2 regions of the Microbulbifer salipaludis genome follow, and region 1 is predicted to be linked to the other one. Evidence: predicted binding sites of a transcription regulator. Region 1 holds the regulator's gene; the other holds the start of a gene.
What was found. Region 1 encodes PhoB, which activates phosphate uptake and scavenging genes when phosphate is short. Its sites were predicted from a motif close to TGTCATAAANNTGTAACA; they were not measured.
Positions count from the first base shown of each region.

Region 2: the regulator PhoB is predicted to act here: its motif matches at 3,171-3,188, upstream of JF535_RS12595 (porin).

Region 1 covers NZ_JAEKJR010000001.1:510,042-515,403, reverse strand. The annotation lists gene JF535_RS02100 (dicarboxylate/amino acid:cation symporter) at 1-421, opposite strand, end outside; gene JF535_RS02095 (chorismate--pyruvate lyase family protein) at 640-1,215, shown strand; gene ubiA (4-hydroxybenzoate octaprenyltransferase) at 1,235-2,116, shown strand; gene phoB (phosphate regulon transcriptional regulator PhoB) at 2,249-2,953, shown strand; gene phoR (phosphate regulon sensor histidine kinase PhoR) at 3,094-4,407, shown strand; gene JF535_RS02075 (hypothetical protein) at 4,431-4,790, opposite strand; gene yaaA (peroxide stress protein YaaA) at 4,924-5,362, opposite strand, start outside.
Region 2 covers NZ_JAEKJR010000002.1:1,646,494-1,651,855, reverse strand. The annotation lists gene JF535_RS12600 (M16 family metallopeptidase) at 1-1,970, opposite strand, end outside; gene JF535_RS12595 (porin) at 2,160-3,092, opposite strand; gene JF535_RS12590 (DNA internalization-related competence protein ComEC/Rec2) at 3,323-5,362, shown strand, end outside.

The DNA of each region.
Region 1 (5,362 bases):
TGACCAGCACCTCGGACAGCGGCGGGGAAGGCTTGGGCTCGAAGCTCGCGTCACCGGCAATGCCCTCCATGCCCACGCCGGGCTGGAACACTGTGGCCAGCAGCAGCGCCAGGGAAATCGCGGCCGCAGTGGTTACCAGGTAGAGCAACACCGTCTTGCCGGCCAGCACCCCCACCCGGCTGCCTTCCGACAGCGCGCAGGAGCCGCAAATCAACGATACCAGCACCAGCGGCACCACCATCAGTTTCAGCGATGCGATGAAAATCCGCCCGACAATATCAAACAGGCCGTTGGTCAGGTAATTATTGATAAAGCCGGTCACACCGGCCCCAAGCACCTGGCTCGAATTCAACACATTGAAGAGCACGCCGACGGCGATGCCCACAATCATGGCCAGTACGATTTTTTTAGTAAGCCCCATGTTCCATCCTGTTAACACGCACTTTTCAGTGGCGAATCATTATTCTGGTAAAAAACACTAACCCCGACGGGATGGCGGTGCTGCCGCCAACCAACACGATCCAGCGAATGCGCCACTATATCGACCCCACCCCCGCGGGGCAAAGCGAGTTCCACTGCTGCCCGCGTCAGGTACAATGCGGTGAACTCAAACCCGCTTAACCCCGCGTGGAGTCTGCGTTGTACCACTCCCCCTTTGAAGCCATCGGCGACTGGCACCCACAACCGCTGGAAGGCCTGCACGGCCACGCCCCGCCGGAACATCTCCTGCCCTGGCTGCAGCACCCGGGTTCCCTCACGGCGGCCCTCAAACACCTGAGCCACGGCCAGTTTAGCGTACAAATACTCCACCAGGGCTGGCATACACCGCAGCTGGAAGAGCGCCGCGCGCTCAACCTGAAAGACCGAACCCGCGCGCTGATCCGCGAAGTCCTGCTGTATGGCAACAGTGCGCAGCCCTGGGTTTATGCGCGCAGTGTATTGCCCGAGCGCACCCTCGCCGGCAAGAGCCGCTACCTGCGCAACCTCGACAATCGCCCCCTCGGCGAATTACTGTTCAGCCAACCGGATATCCGCCGCGGCCCCATCGTGCTCAACCGCCTCGCGCGCAACCCGCGCTGCCAGAGGGCCGAGCTGGACACCATCGACGGACAGGCATGGGGCAGGCGTTCCACCTTCTGGCTGCAGGGCAAGCCACTGCTGGTTGCCGAGACCTTTCTCAGCAGCTTCCAGCCCGGCAATCCGCCCCTGGCCTGAGCCGACACAGAGAGAAACCATGATCAGTCAACAGATCCAGCAACGCTGGCCCGCCGCACTCCCGTACTGGCAGCTCGCCCGGCTCGACCGGCCCATCGGCTCACTGCTGCTGCTGTGGCCCACCTGGTGGGCACTGTGGATCGCCGCCGGGGGCTGGCCGGGCCTGCACCTGTTTGCGGTGTTTACCCTCGGCGTCATCCTGACCCGCGCCGCCGGCTGCGCCATCAACGATTTTGCCGACCGCAACATCGACGGCCACGTAAAACGCACCCAGCAGCGCCCCCTTGCCACCGGCGCGGCAACCCCGAAAGGTGCCCTGCGCCTGTTCGCCGGATTGATGCTGCTCGCCTTCCTGCTGGTGCTCACCACCAACAAACTCACCATCCTGCTGTCGCTGCCCGCGCTGGCACTGGCATTTTGCTACCCCTTCGCCAAGCGTTACACCCACCTGCCACAGGTGGTACTGGGGGCGGCCTTCAGCATGGGTATTCCGATGGCGTTTGCCGCGGTCACCAACGAGGTACCGGCGGTGGCCTGGCTGATCTTTACCGCCAACCTGCTGTGGACCGTGGCCTACGACACCTTCTACGCCATGGTGGATCGCGATGACGACCTCAAGATCGGCGTCAAATCCACCGCCATTCTGTTTGGCGACATGGACCGGGTGATGACCGCCAGCCTGCAGGGCATGGTGATCCTGGCGCTGCTGATGCTCGGCAGTCGCGCCGAGCTGGGGCCGTTGTTTTACGTCGGCGTCGCCGCGGCCGCGGCACTGTTCGGCTACCAGCAATGGCTGGTGCGAGACCGGCAACGGGAAAACTGCTTCAAGGCCTTTCTGAACAACAATTGGGTGGGCGCTGCGGTATTTTGCGGGATATTTTTCCACTTTATTGCCAGCTGACCCGTGGGCAGCCCCACAGAGTCGTGACCGCTGGCTGCGTGTCATATATTTGTCACTAAAGTGACGTTAAATACCCAGGCTAGGAAGGTATCCGTTAACCGGCACGCACATCAGTTAGGGTAAGACAGGCAGATGCACAGCAAAACCATTCTCATCGTCGATGACGAGGCCCCGGTAAGGGACATGTTACGCGTGGCCCTGGAAATGGCCGATTACCGCTGCCTTGAGGCGGAAAATGCCCAGGCCGCTCATGCGCTGGTAATCGACGAGAAACCCGACCTGATCCTGCTGGACTGGATGCTGCCGGACGTATCCGGTGTGGAGCTGGCGCGCCGCCTGAAGCGCGACGAGCTGACCGCCTCTTTGCCCATCATCATGCTCACGGCGAAGGGTGAAGAAGACAACAAAATCAAGGGACTGGAAACCGGTGCCGATGACTACATCACCAAGCCGTTTTCCCCGCGCGAGCTGGTGGCTCGCCTCAAGGCGGTACTGCGCCGCGCCGGGCCGAGCACCCCGGAAGAGCCTCTGACCGCGGGCGGTCTGGTACTGGACCCTGTCTGCCACCGGGTGACCATCAATGGCAGCCCGGTAGAAATGGGCCCCACGGAATTTCGCCTGCTCACGTTTTTCCTGTCGCACCAGGAACGCGCCTATACCCGCGCCCAGCTGCTGGATCACGTCTGGGGCGGCAACGTTTACGTTGAGGAGCGCACGGTAGACGTACACATCCGCCGCCTGCGCAAGGCGCTGACCGTGGATGGCCATGAGCGCTACATCCAGACCGTGCGCGGCACCGGCTATCGCTTCTCAATGCAGACCGCCGAACGCGCGTAACCTGCAGGCTCGCACGCCGCTGCGGGCCGGGGTGATTGCCCCAAGCGACAAATCGCCGGTAGAAAGGGTTCGGCCAGCGCCTCGAATCCGGTATATTTCCCGCAATCGGTTTCGCTCAACCACAAGATGGCCAAACCATCATGCTCGATCGCAGTATTGGCGAGTTCTCGCGTTTTATCGTCATCGCCCTCGGCACCACCATTCTTGGTTTTGTCACCAACCACTGGTGGCTGGCGCTCTGTGCCGGCCTCACCCTCTATCTCTTCTGGCTGCTGTACCAGCAAAAGCGCTTTGACCGCTGGCTGGCAAACGGCCGCCGCGGCCCGGCGCCGACGAGCTTCGGCGTGTGGGGCGACATCTCCGACGATTTCTACCGGCTGCAGCGCCGCCACCGCAAGGAAAAGCAGAAGCTGCATTCCATGCTGCGCCGGGTGCAGGACAGCACCAGCGCTCTGCGCGAGGGTATCGTCGCGCTGGAAGATGAAGGCAATCTGGCCTGGTGGAACCCGGCGGCCGGGGAGATGTTGCGCCTGCAGCCGGATGACGCAGGCCAGCCGCTGATCAATTTCGTCCGCGACCCGCGCTTCGTTGAACATATGTACCAGCGCATGCTGGAGCAGAACAACAAGACCCAACAACCGATCACGCTGCCGGCACCCGGCGATGAATCGCGCACGCTGCAGGTGGAAGTAACCCGCTTCGGCCAGGATGAAGCGCTGGTGATCGTGCGGGACGTCACCCGGCTGCACAATCTTGAGCAGATGCGGCGGGACTTTGTGGCGAACGTGTCCCACGAGTTGCGCACCCCGCTGACGGTGATTGCCGGCTATCTGGAAACCCTGCAGGCCAGCGGACAGGCCCCGCGCAACTGGGAGCGGCCACTGGGACAGATGAATGAGCAGACCGCACGCATGACCAGCCTGGTCAACGATCTGTTGCTGCTGGCTCGGCTGGAGACGTCGGAGCGCGGCCGGGGACGAGACAAAATTTCCGTGCGCTCCTTGATGGAGCAGGTGGCTGAAGAAACACGCTCCCTCAGTGGCGGGCGCCACCAGGTTTCAGTGCACTGTGCGGAGGATTGCACGATCACCGGCGATGCGGGCGAACTACACAGTGCCTTCGCCAACCTGGCGTTCAACGCCGTGAAGTACAGCCCCGATGGCGGACCCATCGAGCTGCACTGGCGAGTCGACGCCGCCGGCGGCCACTTTTCGGTCAAGGATTCCGGTATCGGTATCGACCCGGTGCATATTCCACGCCTGACCGAGCGCTTTTACCGGGTGGATGCGGGTCGCTCGCGGGAAAGTGGCGGCACCGGCCTCGGCCTGGCGATCGTCAAACACGTGTTGCTACGCCACAGCGCCAACATGAGCGTCAGCAGTGTCCCCGGGCGCGGCAGTACCTTTACCCTCAATTTCCCCTCACAGAAGCTGACCCTGCCCAGCTCCGCCTGAGCCCGGATTGATCCCGCTCCGGATCAATCCAGTTCCTGCAGGGTGCGCGCTTCACCACCAGCCTGGTACTGCACACTACCCGCGTCGGCGACGGACTCTGCAGTTTTCTTCAGCTTGATGTGCACCGGTTTGCGCGCACTGTCCCGAATCAGCACGTGCTCATAACCCTCATCGTCCACCGGCAGGTTGCGCTCGCCGATCAGTCCATCGCGCAGCGCGCGTAATTGCGGGACATCGCGGTAGCGGTCCAGGTCCTTGGACAGCTTGTGCTTCATGCGCTCGGACTCGTGCAGTGCCGCCGCTGTCTCGCGGTACTTGCCAAAGAAAAAGACCGCGGCGATGGCGGCGCCAATGGCGAGGGCGGTTTCAAACCATGGGGGCATAATGCGCTCCTGTTTTCCTGATTAGCGTTGCCACACCAGCAGCCGGCTGTCGGTGGGCGGAGAGTCGTTTTGTGTACAGATCCCGGAGGCCGCGGCCAGATGTTCCAGCGGCTGCGGCGCTCGGATGCCGAGCTCAGGCCGGCTGTTCGTCGCGCAGGAACACCCAGTCGTTACCTTTGGAGTGCTCCTCGCTGAAATAATAACCGGCGACGTCAAAGTCTTTCAGCTGCTCGGACTTCTTCACCCGGTTGTCGATGGCCCAGCGGCTCATCATGCCGCGGGCTTTTTTGGCAAAGAAGCTGATCATTTTGTACTGGCCGTTTTTCCAATCCTTGAAGTGCGGCGTGATGATGTCGGCTTGCAGGTTTTTGGGCTGCACGGATTTGAAATACTCGTTGGAAGCGAGGTTCACCAGCTCTTTGCTGTTCAGCGCCTCAAGCTGCTCGTTCAACGCCGCGGTGATCTTGCCATCCCAGAATTCATACAGGTTCTTGCCGCCACTGTTGGCAAAACGGGTACCCATTTCCAGCCGATAGGGTTGCATCAGGTCCAGTGGTCGTAGCAGGCCATAG
Region 2 (5,362 bases), on a different contig from region 1:
TGCAGGCCTTCAATGGTCTGCTGCTTGATGCGGGCGAAATCTTCCTCGGTAAACGCGGGCTTGAGGATGCGCTCCATCATCAGCGGTACCGCTTTGTCCAGGTGCTTGGCCAGCACGCTGAGGGTCACGGTGGTGTCGTAATCACCGGCGCTGACACTGATGGACGCACCCAGTCGCTTCAACTCCTCGGCGAATTCCGCGGCGCTGCGCTCGGTGGTGGCTTCTGTCATGAGAGAAGTCATCAGTGAGGTCAGGCCGGCTTTGCCTTGGGGCTCATCCCGTTGGCCCACACCGAATACCGCCTGCACGGTGACGGTCGGTGTCTCATCGTTTTGTACTGCCAGCATTCGCACGCCGTTTTTCAGCTTGCCGTCGGCAATCTTGGGCAGCTCTACCTGTGGGTTGACGCCGGGGGTAGGCTGAACAGAGCGGTCAAAGCTGTCTTTTACCGGGCGCAGGGCCAGTGCTTCGTCGTCATCGCCATAGCTTTCCGGAATGGTGCGTTTCCATTCATAGTTATGTTCCGCGGCAGCGAGTTCGGGTTTGCCGTTGGGAACAATGCTCAGCAATACGGCAGGTTTGGCTGCGATGTACTGGTCAAATACGCGGGTCACATCGTCCGTCTCTACCGCCAGATACGCATTGATCTCATCGTCGATACCTTTGGGGCTGCCAGTGAAGGTTTCGAAGGCCGCCAGGGTGGATACCTTGCCGGCAACAGACTGCAGGCCAAATACGCGGTTGGATTCGTAGCCCGCCTTGAATTTCAACAGGTCATCTTCCTTCACGCCACGCTCGGCGAATTCCACCAGCGTATCGCGCACGGCCTGTTCCATCTCCGCCAGACTTTCGCCGGAGGCCGGGTTCTGGATGACGATGAACCACATTTCGCAGGCGAGTTCTTTACAGGAATGATTTACAGAGGCCTGGACAGCGCGGCCGGTCTGCACCAGTCGCTGGTACAGCATGGAGTCCTGGCCCTGGCCGAGAATTTCGGCGGCGGCATCCAGTGCGGGTTCATCCGCGTGGTTGCGATACACCGTCGGAATCATCATCGCCAGTGCGGGCAGGTGAATGTTGTCTTCCAGGGTGACATAGCGGTCTTTATCCAGCGTGGCCGGTTGCTTGGGCAGGTTTTCCACCTCGGGGCCTGCGGGGATTGGACCGAAATACTTGGCCACCCATTCCAGGGTTTTCGCCTTGTCGACGTCACCGCCGATGGTCAGCACCGCATTGTTGGGGCCGTACCAGCGCAGGAAGAACCGCTTCAGGTCGTTGAGGTCTGCGCGGTTGAGATCTTCCATCCAGCCAATGACCGGCCAGGAGTAGGGGTGTCCATCGGGGTAGGTGGCTGCGTACATGGTTTCAAGGGCGCGCCCGTAGGGGCGGTTGTCCACGCGCTGGCCGCGTTCATTCTTTACGGTTTCCCGCTGTACTTCGAATTTCTCTTCCGTCACCGCATCCAGGAAAACACCCATGCGGTCGGCCTCGAGCCACAGCACGGTTTCGAGCTGGTTGGCGGGCACGGTTTCGTAGTAGTTGGTGCGGTCGGTATTGGTGGTGCCGTTCAGAGTGCCGCCGGCTTCCTGAATAATACGGAAGTGTTCTTCGTCGGCCACATTCACCGATCCCTGGAACATCATGTGTTCGAAGAAGTGGGCAAAGCCGGAGCGGCCGGGATCTTCACGGTTGGAACCCACGTGGTAGGTGACATCCACATGTACCAGCGGGTCGGATTTGTCTTCGTGAAGAACGACGGTGAGGCCGTTGGCCAGCTTGTACTTGCTGTAGGGAATGGCGATCTCGGCACCTTCGCCGTCGAAGGTTTCAACCAGGGTGATACCTGCGGGAAGTGTCTCGGCGGTGGCCGATGCGGACGTTTCCGCAGAGGACTGGGTGGTACCCGCGTCCTTGCCGCAAGCGACCAGTAGTGCGGCGGCGAAAATGAGGGCGAATTTTGTTCGATCCATTATTGGGTGACTCCATGTGCTGTGAAAACGCCCCGATGCTATCACAGCTAAACGGGCAACGCGGCACTGCTTCGATTACACGCAGTCACACGGGGGAAAGATTCTTCGTTGGAAGATCGGCATCCGAAAACAGAAAAGGGCGCACCGAACGGTGCGCCCTTTTCGCGGGTTGGCTGCGTCAAGCCTGAATTAGAACTTGAGCTCGGTACCTACGCCGAAGTAGCTGCGCTCGTAATCGTCAGCCGCGGTTTCGTCGGTGTAGAAACCGAATACCTTAGTGGCGCTGGACAGTTTGTAATCCAGGCCCAGGCTGAAGGTTTCGCCATCGGTTTTCACGATGTCGGACTGGCCATACTGTGCCTTGGCGGTCCAGCTGTCGATTTTGTAGGCGACGGAAGTTACCCAGCCGTCTTGTGTGCTGTTGTCCGCTTTTTCCTGCTCTTCGTACAGACCGCCAACCTGCAGGTTGCCGAAGTTGTACTGTGCAACTACGCGGTTAACACTCCAGTCGTTACCTTCAACGTCCTGGTCGTAGGCGTAGGCCAGGTAAACGCCGTTGTTGTCGTAGGCGAAGGAGATGGAGGTACCGTTGTCACGGGTATCGATTACATTGCCTTCGTCATCCAGCAGCTCGGCTTCTTTGTTACTGATGTAGGCAGCGGCGATCTTGAAACCACCGAACGAAGGGGTGGTGTACTGCATGGCATTGGAAGGACGGTTGTCGCTCTTGGATACCATGCTCTTGATATCGCCTTCCAGATCGTTGAACAGGTCGACTTTCTTCTGTGCAACTTTCAGCGGGGAGTCGAACTTGCCGCCGATGATCTGGCCGAAGCCGCCTTCCAGACCGGCGTAAATGTTACGCTGGCTGAAGGTGTCGCCTTCGCCGTCCATGTTGACCTGGTATTCCATTTTGTAGATGCCTTTGATACCGCTCTCCAGCGGCAGCTCACCTTTCACACCCAGGCGGGATGCGTTGCTGGATACGTCAGTAACGGTGCCGTTACCCTCGTCTTCGGACTGGAAAGACACATTGGCCTTGCCGTAATAATCGAAGACTTCGGCTTGGGCGAAGGTCGGAAGTGCTGCAGCCATAGCCAGGGAAATCGCGGTTTTTTTCATGATTGCTCTCGTAACCAAGGGTTGAAAAAAGAATTGACGTTGTGTGTTCTTCAGATGCGGCGCAGTTTGCTGGACGAATGTTACAAAGATGTGAAAGATGAAAAAGATTTGAATCTTTTGTGACGAAAGGGTCGAAAAATAGTCAGTAATGGCTGTTTGGCGCGGTTGAATCAGCAAAAATCCACAGGGATAGGGGGATTGAGCGACATGGGCAATCGACAGTGACAGGGATGAATCCGGCTGTTCGCACAAGGGTTCCCGGGGCACTCTGGGCCTGTGCCGTGGGTATCGGGCAGGTGGCTTTCTGGCCCCGGTTGCCGGGCACGGCGGATCTGGCGGGCGGCGCGTTACTGGCGCTGGGCGCTATGAGCCTGCTGGCCCTGACCTCCCGCAACAGGGCCCATCGCGGCAGGTGGCAAATACCCGTGGTCGGGATTTTACTGCCGTTCTTGCTGGGTACCTGCTGGGGCCTGCAATGGAACCACCGGGCCCTTGAGCAGCGCTTGCCGCCGGAACTGCACGGTACCGATCACGACGTGCGAGTTGAGCTCATGTCCCTGGTACACCGCTCTCCGGCAGCCTCCCGGTTTGGTCCACCGGCCGCGCTGCCCAGCGGCTATCAGGATGCGCGCTTCCGTGCGCGAATTATCCATACCGATGACCCGCGTTTACACAACCGCACGTTGCAACTGGGCTGGTACCGGGTGGCGCCTGCGGATGCCGCGCGCCTGACCACTGGCAGCCGCTGGCAGATGCGCGTGCGGTTGAAGGAGCCACGGGGCAGCGTCAATCCACACACCTTTGATTACGAGGCGTGGCTGCTGGAGCAGGGGCTGTTTGCCACTGGCTATGTGCGCGACCGGGATCAATTGCCCGTACATATCGCTGCGGGGTCCGGGGTGGGGGCGCTGCGCGATGCCTTGCGTCGCCAGCTCTCGCATCAGACTGCGGAGGGCGCGGGATACACTCAGGCGTCGCTTATCCGCGCACTGTTGCTTGGCGACCGCAGTGGCATCGACACCCCAACAAAAACCTTGTTGCAGCGTACCGGCACGGCCCATTTGCTGGCGATTTCCGGGCTCCATGTGGGCATGGTGGCGGGTGCTTTCTTCCTGTTTGGCTGGTTTTTCGGGCGACTGTTCGGTGCCTTTACCGGTGGACGATGGTGCAGCCCGTTGACCATTGCCGGGTTTGCGGCGCTCTCAGGGGCGCTCGGCTACACCCTGATTAGCGGAGCCCCCCTGTCTGCCCAGCGCGCGCTGCTGATGACGGCGGTGGCGATGGTTGCGCTGCTTTGCCGACGGAGAATGGATGGGCAGCTGACCCTTGCCCTGGCAGTTTGTGGCGTACTGTTGTGGCAGCCTCTGGCGGTGTTGAATGCCGGGTTCTGGCTGTCGTTTATCGCCGTTGGGGCCTTGTTGCTGCGTTTCCAGGGTCGGCTGAATGCGGGAGTGGGCGGCACCCCGGTGGAGACAAGCGCGCGTCCAGCAGGTGCTGGGAAGGGGGGCGCGCGCAGACTAGCGCAAGTGCTGTGCACCTGGTTGGTGAATGGGGTGCGTAGCCAGTGGGCCATTTTCCTCGGTTTGCTGGTGCCATCGGTATTGATCTTCCATGGGATCAGCCTGAGTGGCCTGCTGATCAATCTGGTGGCGATTCCCTGGGTGGGATTGTCGATACTGCCGCTTATCCTGCTGGGTGCCCTGTGTCCCCTGCTACCGCTGAAGACGCTGCTGTGGACATTGGCCGATCTACAGCTTTCCTGGCTGCTCGCGTTGTTTGGATGGCTGGATGGGCTCGCGCCCGGCTGGCAGGTGCTGCCAGTGCCGGGTCCCTGGGTGACGGTGTTGCTGGTGCTGAGTGCGTTGGCATTGCTACTGCCTAAGGGGGTGCCGGGCAGGGGACTTGGCTTGCTGTGCTTTCCGGTGATCGCGGTTGGCGCCACACCCTGGCAGCGGCCAGCGCCGGCCACGTTCGAGCTGTCGGTGCTGGATGTGGGGCAGGGACTCGCGGTGACAGCCACCACCGCTCAGCACACCGTGATCTTTGATACCGGCGCCAGTACCGCACGTGGCTGGAGCGCCGGCGCCGGTATTGTTGCACCGTATTTGCGGGCCCGGGGGCGGCCCAGTGTCGACGGTTTGATTGTCAGCCACGGGGATCGTGATCACGCCGGTGGTGCCGCCGGGGTAATGGCAATGCTGGCCGTAGACCAGCTGTTTGCGCCGGGGCGCCTCGGTCAGCGGCTTTCAGCTCAAGCAGCGGCTGATGCG